DNA from 3 places in the Streptomyces sp. NPDC057307 genome. Region 2 is predicted to be linked to each of the others. Evidence: riboswitches for the same ligand, from Rfam matches in the RefSeq annotation. Region 2 holds a riboswitch; each other region holds the start of a gene.
What was found. Region 2 has a riboswitch for cobalamin ahead of ACFUN8_RS26285 (ribonucleoside-diphosphate reductase subunit alpha). Riboswitches for the same ligand answer to the same signal wherever they lie in the genome.

Region 1 (3,246 bases), on a different contig from region 2:
GGGTGGACGGCGAGGAATCGGCCGTGTATCCACCGCTGTTGCGGAGCGACGTCGATGAAGCGACGCGAGGACGCGAGGGAACCACGACACTCCCGGGCGATCACGGTTCACGCGAATGATCTCCACGCCCGGGAGTTGAACCCCGAGGATTTCAGCTCAAGGTGAGGAGGACTTCGTCGATCTCGCCGTCGCGGGCCTGGGCGAAGCCCCTTCCCTGTCCGGTGACGACGAAGCCGCACTTCTCCAGTACGCGGATCGAACCCGTGTTGTCCGCCGCCGCGTGGGCGTACAACGGCCGCGTTCCGGCGAGTTCGATCAGTGCCGCGAGCGCCGCCGTGGCCGTCCCCCGGCCCCAGTGCGCCCGGTCGATCCAGTACGTGACCTCGCGTTCGTCCGGAGGCCCGTACACCGCGACATGGCCGACCACCTCCTCGTCGGCGAGCACGGTACGCATCAGCACATCCGGGCGGGCCCGGATCCTCGCCCAGTGGTCGTCGAAGTGCCCCCGGTCGTAGTGGTACTTCCTGGTGACGGCGGCCACGTGCTGCGCCGCGGGGTCGGACAGGTGCTCCCAGAAGATGTTCAAGTCGCTGTCGCGCACTTCACGGAGAGAGATCATCTCTTCGGTTGCTCCCGCCGCAGGTCGAGATTCTGGTAGATCTCCGTCGTCACCTTGGAGAAGTTCATGGTCATGAAGTGCAGACCCGGAGCCTCCTCGCCGATCAGCCGACGGCACATCTCGGTGGCGTGGTCGATCCCGAGCGCCCTGACCGCCTTGGGGTCGTCCTCGACGTCGAGCATCCGCTCGGCGAGCCCCGCCGGGAAGACCGCGGTGCTGAGGCTCGGGATGCGGCGCAGTGAGCGGATCGTGGTGACCGGCATGATCTCCGGGATGATCGGCGTCGGGCACCCGGCGGCCGCGACCCGGTCGCGGAAGCGCAGGTAGTCGTCGACGTCGAAGAACATCTGGGTGATCGCGTAGTCGGCTCCGGCGCGGCACTTGTCGACGAAGTGGCGGATGTCGCTGTCCCAGTCGGGTGAGCGCGGGTGCATCTCGGGGAAGGCGGCGACGCCGACACAGAAGTTGCCGGATTCCTTGATCAGCTCGACCAGTTCCGACGCGTACTCGACCCCCTGCGGGTGCTTCGTCCAGGAGCCGAGCGGGTCGCCGGGCGGGTCGCCGCGCAACGCGAGGATGTTGCGGACGCCTTGGTCGGCGTAGTGGCCGAGGATGTTGCGCAGCTCCGCGACGCTGTGGTCGACCGCCGTGAGGTGGGCGACCGGGGTGAGCGTCGTCTCCTGGGCGATCCGTCCGGTCATGCCGATGGTGCGGCCGCGCGTCGAACCGCCCGCGCCGTATGTCACCGAGACGAAGTCCGGTGAGAGTGCTTCCAGCCTTCGGATCGCCGTCCACAGCCCGGCTTCGGCCGCCGCGCTGCGTGGCGGCATGAACTCGAAGGAGTAGCTACGGCCCCCTGCGGCGAGGAGGTCGCGGATGGACAGGGCGTGGTCCGCCCTTGTGCTGGGAATACCGAGAGCCATGAGCGCAGGTTAATGGCTGCCACTTGCGATCCGACCGTCGTCCGATTGCTGATACCCGATACGCGATACCCGCTTCCGGCAGCACGCCGGCCCCACGTCCGGATGGTGAGCAGGGGTGTGTGGGCGCCGTCCGTCCCCCGTAGGCTGTTCAGTGCAGCTGGTTCGCTCCTGTCCGCCAGGCAGGACGTCGCAAGAGGGAACCCGGTGGGAATCCGGGACTGCCCCGCAGCGGTGAGTGGGAACGACCGCCGTCATACGCACTGGGCCCGGCCGGGTCTGGGAAGCGACGGCCAGTAGGTGTCTCGTAAGCGATACGGGACGGGCCCACGAGTCCGAAGACCTGCCCGTTGCCCGTGCGCGACCGATCGCGCGCGGTCATTCCGGTGACCTCGTGGGCGGGTCGGCGTACATATCGAGCGGCACGCGTGGCATTCGCGCGAGGCGTCCGCACGATCGGTCGTCCCTTCGCGTCCGCGTCCCGTCTCCGGGATGTTCAGGACACATCTCGCGAAGGAGAGTTCCGTGACAGCGCAGTCCGCAGCCGCGGCAGCACGGGCCACCGTGTACGGCTACCCCCGCCAGGGACAGAACCGCGAACTGAAGAAGGCCGTCGAGGGCTACTGGAAGGGCCGCGTCGACGCCGACGCCCTCCGCGGCACCGCCGCCGAGCTTCGCCGTTCGAACTGGCGGCAGCTGGCCGACGCCGGTATCCACGAAGTGCCGTCCGGTGACTTCTCGTACTACGACCATGTGCTGGACACCAGCGTCATGGTGGGCGCCGTTCCCGCGCGGCACCGTGCGGCGGTCGACGCCGACGCGCTGGAGGGGTACTTCGCGATGGCGCGCGGCACGCAGGACGTGGCGCCGCTGGAGATGACGAAGTGGTTCGACACCAACTACCACTACCTCGTACCGGAGTTGGGGCCGGACACGGACTTCGCCGCGGACTCCGCCAAGCAGGTCGCCGAGTTGAAGGAAGCCCTCGCGCTCGGTCTCACCGCCCGGCCCGTGCTCCTCGGCCCCGTCACGTATCTCCTGCTGGCCAAGCCCGCTCCGGGCGTGGCGGCGGACTTCGAGCCGTTGACGCTGCTGGACCGGCTGCTGCCGGTGTACGCGGAGGTCCTGGCCGATCTGCGTGCCGCCGGCGCCGACTGGGTGCAGCTGGACGAACCCGCGCTGGTCGAGGACCGGACGCCGGCGGAGCTGAACGCCGCCACCCGCGCCTACCGCGATCTGGGCGGTGCCACCGACCGGCCGAAGCTGCTCGTCGCCTCCTACTTCGGGCGGCTCGGCGACGCGCTTCCGGTGCTCGCCAAGGCCCCGATCGAAGGTCTGGCCCTGGACTTCACCGGATCGGGTGCCGCGAATCTCGAAAGCCTCGCGGCCGTGGGCGGGTTGACCGGCAAGCGTCTGGTCGCGGGTGTCGTCGACGGACGCAACATCTGGATCAACGACTTCGAGAAGTCCCTCGCCACTCTCGGCACGCTGCTCGGCCTCGCCGACCGGGTGGACGTCTCGGCGTCCTGCTCCCTCCTGCATGTCCCGCTCGACGCCACCGCCGAGAGCGACATCGCGCCGGAGGTCGCCCGCTGGCTGGCGTTCGCCCGCCAGAAGAGCACCGAGGTGGCGACGCTGGCCCGCGCCCTGGCCGAGGGCACCGGCGCGATCACCGCCGAACTCGCCGCCAACCGCGCCGCTCTCGAC
Region 2 (3,246 bases):
ACGGGGCGCCACTTGGCGTTGGAGCGGCCGGCCTGCTCGGTCGGGTAGAAGTTGATGTCCACGACCCGGTCGAGGAAGGTCACGGCGGTGCGGACGCTCTCGTCCAGCCGCTCCCAGTCCAGCTCGCCCGAGTCTGTGACGAACGCGCCGATGTTGACCGAGCCGAGGTTGCAGACGGCCGTCTCGCCGTCGTCCGTGACCTCCAGGATCTCGGTGCAGAGGTTCGAGGAGTGCACGACGGTGCCGGGCTCGGCGGTCTGGTTCGCCGTACGGTTCGACGCGTCCTTGAAGGTCATCCAGCCGTTGCCGGTCTGCGCGAGGGTGCGCATCATCCGGCCGTACAGCTCACGCGCAGGGATGGTCCGGCGGGCCTTGCCCGCCGCCTCGGCCGCGCGGTACGCCGCGTCGAAGTCGTCGCCCCACAGGTCGACCAGCTCGGGCACGTCGGAGGGCGAGAACAGCGACCAGTCGCCGTCCGTGTCGACCCGGCGCATGAACTCGTCGGGGATCCAGTGCGCGAGGTTCAGATTGTGCGTACGGCGGGCCTCCTCGCCGGTGTTGTCGCGCAGCTCCAGGAACTCCTCGATGTCCGCGTGCCACGTCTCCAGGTAGACGCAGGCCGCGCCCTTGCGCCGGCCGCCCTGGTTGACGGCAGCGACGGAGGAGTCGAGCGTCCGCAGGAACGGCACGATGCCGTTGGAGTGCCCGTTCGTCCCCCGGATCAGCGAACCGCGGGCGCGGATACGGGAGTACGAGAGGCCGATGCCGCCCGCGTGCTTCGAGAGGCGGGCCACTTGGTGGTAGCGGTCGTAGATCGAGTCCAGCTCGTCCAGCGGGGAGTCCAGCAGGTAGCAGGACGACATCTGGGGGTGCCGGGTGCCGGAGTTGAAGAGCGTGGGGGAGGAGGGGAGGTAGTCGAGCCGGCTCATCAGGCCGTACAGCGCGGCGACCTCGTCCACGGCGGCCGGGGAGTCGTCCTTGGCCAGGCCGGACGCGACGCGCAGCATGAAGTACTGCGGCGTCTCGATGACCTCGCGGGTGATCGGGTGCCGGAGCAGATAGCGGCTGAAGAGGGTACGCAGGCCGAAGTAGCCGAAACGGTCGTCGGCGACGGGGTCGATCAGCGCGTCGAGGCGGGCGGCGTGGCGCGTGACGAACGCGGCCGTACGGTCGGCGATCAGGCCCTCCGCGTGGCCGACGGCGACCGAGGAGGAGAACGAGAGGGCGCCCTGGCCGGCGGCCTCGTCCGCGATGGTGCGGGTGAGGAGGCGGGCGGCGAGCCGGGAGTAGGCGGGGTCCTCGGAGATGAGCCCGGCGGCGGCCTCGGTGGCGAGTTCACGCAACTCGGCCTCGTCCGACGCGGCGTTACGGCCCCGGAGCGCGGCCGCGGCGACCTTGCCGGGGTCCGTGTCGGTCAGGTCGGCGGTGAGGTCCGTGAGGAGCCGCAGAAGGCTCGTCCCGGGCCCGTCGGCCGGCCTGTCGACAGACCTGTCGGCCGGAACGGCCGTACCCGGTCCCCGCTCGGAGATCGCTGAAGCCGGATCGGCTGGCGCGATGGTCACGTGGTGCTCTCCCTCGCTCGGCTCTGGGCCACGGGGGAGGGGCACGGCGGCGCACGCCCGCGTACGCCGGCCCGGGAGCGGGCAGCGCGCGGTGCGGCGTCCACCGGCCCAACCTCGAGGCCCGGACGTCTCGGCATCCGGATCGGTCGAGCCGGATGCGCCGTCGGCAGGTGCTCGGACTCGCGGGCGCGCAAAGCGCACCACAGCACACCGTTGCGGGACAGTTCCGGATTTCCACCGGATTCTCCTGCGGCGACAACAGACTTGAGCATACATGTGGGGCCCGTTGGGAGCAGCACCCCCCACATGTTGTGTCGCGGGTGTTTCGGCTTGCGCCGGAATCAGCCCCGAAACGCCTTAGATTTCCAGGCTGTACGTAAGCAGGGACAGCCCCGGGATGGGCGACCAGTCGCGCTCCGGGGTCCGTACGAAGCCCATCCGCTCGTAGATCCGATGGGCCCCCAGCATCGATTTCTGGGTGGACAGCCGCACCCGTACGCACCCCTCGGTGGCCCGCGCGCGCTCCACACACGCCCGTACGAGCGCCCCGCCGACACCCCGGCCCCGGGCGGCCGGCGCGACGGCCAGCATGCGGAACTCGGCCTCCCCGTCCCCGGCCAGATCGGCCCACGCGGACGGCCCGGAGACATGGGCCACCCCACCGAGCACACCCCCGTCCGCGTCGACGGCCACGAGCACCTCGGCCCCGGCGGCCCGCGCGGCGACGTCCCGCAGAGTGGCCAGATAGGGGTCGTCCTCCCCGAAGTCCAGCAGCCCGTCGTCCAGATAGGCCCGCGCGGTTATCTCCCCGAGCACGTCGTACTCGCCGGGCTCGGCCGCTCTGATGGTGAAGTCGGCCTCCGGCCGTGTCGTCTGATCCATCCATGCAGTGTGCGACACGGCTATGGCGGTGCGTTGTCCGAGGGCGCCGCTACCGTTGAGCGCGACATGAGGAGGGTCCAGCAGCGTGGCCACTACTGACCGGGTCCATGTGGAAACGGCCGACTTCGACGAGTTGTACCGGATTCTGAGCGGCGCGGCCGAGCGTGCCCGCACCGTGCCGTTCGGCAGGACGGTCGCTCTGCCCGAACCGGTGGGGATCACGCTGGAGACCGAGCAGCTCAAGGACTGGGTGCGCTGGCCCCTCTCACGGCGAAGGGCCGCCGCTCCCCGCAGGGAACGGCGGCCCTTCGGCGGCTCAGCAGCAGCGGAATCCTTCCCTCGGGTCCGCCTCCCTCGCGTCCATCCGGTCGCGTTCGAACGTGCGGCGGGTCTTGATCTCCGCCGTCGGGTCGCAGGCGCGGGTGTGGGCCACGTAGTGGTCGTACGCCGACTCGCCCGTCAACTCACGTACGTACCAACGGATCCGGCCCACCGCGTGCCGTACCTTCGCCGCTGAGATCGCCGACGTCATGACGGACCCGCCCCGGCCCTCGTCGATGCCTCGGCCGCCACCAGCTCCGCCTTCTCCTCCTTCGTCGGGATCAGGCCCGCCGGTGCGACCAGTTCCGACTTCACATACGGCGTCTCCGACAGCTTCACGCTCGAAGGGTGGCGGATCGCCTTGTAGCAGACCCGTGCCGCGTCGGCGATGACCACGAGGATCAGGATCGCGAAGACCGCCGAAAGGACGCCGTCCACCGTCGAGTTGGTGACGACCGTGTGCATGTCGTCCATCGTCTTC
Region 3 (3,246 bases), on a different contig from region 2:
CCACCAGGATCAGGGTGGTGAGCGCGGACAGGATGTACGAGACGGTCACCCCGGCCAGCACGAGCCGGCCGCCGGTCATCGTGCCGCCGCGCCGGGCGAGCGCGTAGACGACGGCCATCGCGAACAGCGAGCCGGCGAAGGCGGCGGCCGGCATGGCGACGGTGGTGGTGATCCCGCCGCCGATGCCACCGCCGATGCCGAAGACCAGGACGAGTACGGCGCCGGTGGACGCCCCCGAGGAGATCCCGAGCAGGAACGGGTCGGCCAGCCGGTTGCGTACGAGGGCCTGGAGGACCGTGCCGACGACGGCCAGCCCGGCGCCGACGACCGCGCCGAGCAGCACGCGCGGCAGCCGTACGTCCAGGACGATCGTGCGGAAGGGGCTGGGCTCCGCGCCGCCGGTGAGGATCGTGACGACCTCACCGGGCGGGATGCGGACCGAGCCGAGCGCGAGCCCGGCGACGACGGCGCAGACGAGGGCGGCGGTGAGACCGCCGAGGACGAGGGCGTGCCGCAGCCGCCGCCGGGCGGGCGGGGTCCGACAGCTCATCGCGGCGCGCCTACTCGCCCGCCTCCGGATGGAGTTGGTCCGCGAGCCGCTGGACGGCGGCCGGGGCACGGACGCCGAGCACGGCGTCGGAGAGCGGCAGGACGGCGAAGCGCTTGTTCCTGATCGCCGGGACGTCCTTCAGGACGGGGTCCTCCAGCAGCCGCTTCTTCTTCTGCGCGACGGTGGTGGAGCCGTAGTCGTAGATGACGATCGCCTCGGGCCGGCGCGCCACGACCTGCTCCCAGGTGGCGTCGCCGAAGGACTTGTCGAGGTCGGCGAAGACGTTGCGCCCGCCGGCCCGCTCGATCATGTCGTTGCCGATGCCCTTGCCGCCGGCGGTGAACGCGGTCTTGTCGCCGCTGTCGTAGACGAAGACCGGGACGGGCTTGACGTCTTCGAGACCGGCGGCGGTGGTTTCGAGGGTGGTGCCTGCCTCGGCGGTCCACTTCGCGGCGCGGTCGGCGACGCCGAAGGTGCGGCCGACCTCCGTGACCTCGCGGAAGACGTCGTCCATGGAGGTCTTGCCCTTGGCGCAGTTCTCCAGGTTGAGCCGGGTGTCGATGCCGGCGCCCTTGAGGTCGTCGCGGGTGCGGCCGTCCTTGGCGGCGAAGGCGCTGGCGTAGCCGCCGTAGACGAAGTCGGGGTTGACGGAGAGGAGTTTCTCCTTGGAGGGGTACTCCTTGGCGACGACCGGGACGCTCTTGTACGCCTTGTCGTAGGCGGGCAGGACCTGGTCGTCCAGCCAGGCGGTGCCGATGAGGGACTTGGTGAGTCCCAGCTCGATCATGATCTCGGTGACGTGCTGGTTCATGGTGACCACGCGCTTCGGGGGTGCCTCGAAGGTGGTCTTCACACCGCAGTTGGTGACGGTGTACGGGAATCCGTCGGCCGGGGCTCCGGCCTCGCGGACGGGGTCCGCGTCGGCTGAGCAGGCGGCGAGCGGGAGCAGCAGCGGAAGCAGGACCGCCGGTATGAGGGCGTGGCGCCGCGAGGACATGACTGGGCCTCCTCCGGGGGATTTCCGCGTCCCCTGGCATGGTGGGAGAAGGGCGACAGGTCAGTTCCTGGCTTCCGGGGCCCCGCTCGCGCGAAGGCCCTGGTCACAGTGGCGGGACCGTGCCGGATTCACACCGGCTTCCTGGGTCCTGCCGCCCGGGTTCGGCGCCAGTGTGTCAGACGACCTCGACCTGTTCCTCCGTGACCTCGCCGTCCACGATGCGGTACGAGCGGAACTGGAACGGGCCCGCGTCGTCGGTGTCGGCGGTGGAGACCAGGACGTAGTGGGCACCGGGCTCGTTGGCGTAGGTGATGTCCGTGCGGGAGGGGTACGCCTCGGTCGCCGTGTGCGAGTGGTAGACGATCACCGGTTCCTCGTCCCGGTCGTCCAGGTCCCGGTAGAGCTTGAGCAGGTCCGCCGAGTCGAACTCGTAGAACGTGGGTGAGCGGGCCGCGTTGAGCATCGGGATGAAACGCTCGGGCCGGTCGCTGCCCTCCGGGCCCGCGACCATGCCGCACGCCTCGTCCGGATGGTCCGCGCGCGCGTGGGCGACGATCTGGTCGTACAGCGCCTGGGTGATGGTCAGCATGAGGTGAAGGATAAGCAGGTGGCCTCCGCGTCTGAGATGCGGAGACCACCTGGTGAGACAGTGCGTGAGACGGCGTGCGGGACGGCCGGTGAAGCGTGCCGCCGTAAGTACCCGGCGTCAGTCGGAGACCTTCGCGTACTCCGGCTCGTGCGGGCCCTCCGGATCACGCCGGTCCCGTGCACCGGTCGCCGCGAGTTCCGGGTTGCGGCGCTTGAGCAGCGCCCAGCCGCCGGCCAGGCACACCGCCCAGATCGCGCCGACGTACAGCGACACCCGGGCCTCGGAGTCGTACGCGATCAGACAGGTCACGAACGACAGGAACACCAGCGCCACCCAGCTCAGCGCCGAGCCGCCCGGCGCCGGGAACGAGGACGCGGGCAGCCGCCCGGCGACCACGGCGGAGCGGTACTTGATGTGGCTGACGAGGATCATCATCCAGGTCCAGATACCGGCGGCGGTGGCGACCGAGGTGACGTACAGGAACGCCTTCTCGGGGACGATGTAGTTGAGGACGACGCCGATGCCCATCAGCGCGACGGACGCGGCGATGCCGAACGCCGGTGTGCGGCGGGAGTTGAGCTTGCCCAGGACCTTCGGCGCCTCGTTGTTGGCGGAGAGGTCGCGCAGCATCCGGCCGGTGGAGTACATGCCGGAGTTGCAGGACGACAGGGCCGCCGTCAGCACGACGAAGTTGACGATTCCGGCGCCGAGCGGGATGCCGATCTTGGCGAAGGCGTGCACGAACGGGCTCTCGCCCTCGCTGAATTCGGTCCACTTCACGACGGCGAGGATGACGGTGAGCGCGCCGACGTAGAAGACGATGATGCGCCACGGCAGCGTGTTGATCGCCTTGGGGAGCGTCTTCTCCGGATTCTCGGACTCGCCGGCGGTGACGCCCACGAGTTCGACGGCGAGGTAGGCGAACATCACGCCCTGGAGGGTCATCAGGCTGGAGCCGATGCCGTTGGGGAAGATGCCGCCGTGCTGCCAGAGGTTGCCGGTGGTTGCGGTCTCGCCCGCGTCAGAGAAGCCGAGGGTCAGGACGCCGAGGCCGATGACGATCATGCCGATGATGGCGGTGACCTTGACCATCGAGAACCAGAACTCGAC

Region 1: another riboswitch for cobalamin. It lies ahead of metE (5-methyltetrahydropteroyltriglutamate--homocysteine S-methyltransferase); the one in region 2 lies ahead of ACFUN8_RS26285 (ribonucleoside-diphosphate reductase subunit alpha).
Region 3: another riboswitch for cobalamin. It lies ahead of ACFUN8_RS27750 (ABC transporter substrate-binding protein); the one in region 2 lies ahead of ACFUN8_RS26285 (ribonucleoside-diphosphate reductase subunit alpha).

Annotation. Positions count from the first base shown of each region.
Region 1 covers NZ_JBHUZM010000009.1:91,254-94,499, reverse strand. Annotated here, with positions in the region: gene ACFUN8_RS06085 (GNAT family N-acetyltransferase) at 152-619, opposite strand; gene metF (methylenetetrahydrofolate reductase [NAD(P)H]) at 616-1,542, opposite strand; cobalamin riboswitch at 1,684-1,905, shown strand; gene metE (5-methyltetrahydropteroyltriglutamate--homocysteine S-methyltransferase) at 2,065-3,246, shown strand, end outside.
Region 2 covers NZ_JBHUZM010000094.1:4,673-7,918, reverse strand. Annotated here, with positions in the region: gene ACFUN8_RS26285 (ribonucleoside-diphosphate reductase subunit alpha) at 1-1,562, opposite strand, end outside; cobalamin riboswitch at 1,710-1,841, opposite strand; gene ACFUN8_RS26280 (GNAT family N-acetyltransferase) at 1,920-2,444, opposite strand; gene ACFUN8_RS26275 (YbdD/YjiX family protein) at 2,761-2,964, opposite strand; gene ACFUN8_RS26270 (carbon starvation CstA family protein) at 2,973-3,246, opposite strand, start outside.
Region 3 covers NZ_JBHUZM010000105.1:5,749-8,994, forward strand. Annotated here, with positions in the region: gene ACFUN8_RS27745 (FecCD family ABC transporter permease) at 1-550, opposite strand, end outside; gene ACFUN8_RS27750 (ABC transporter substrate-binding protein) at 561-1,547, opposite strand; cobalamin riboswitch at 1,588-1,734, opposite strand; gene ACFUN8_RS27755 (Mov34/MPN/PAD-1 family protein) at 1,723-2,136, opposite strand; gene ACFUN8_RS27760 (amino acid permease) at 2,254-3,246, opposite strand, start outside.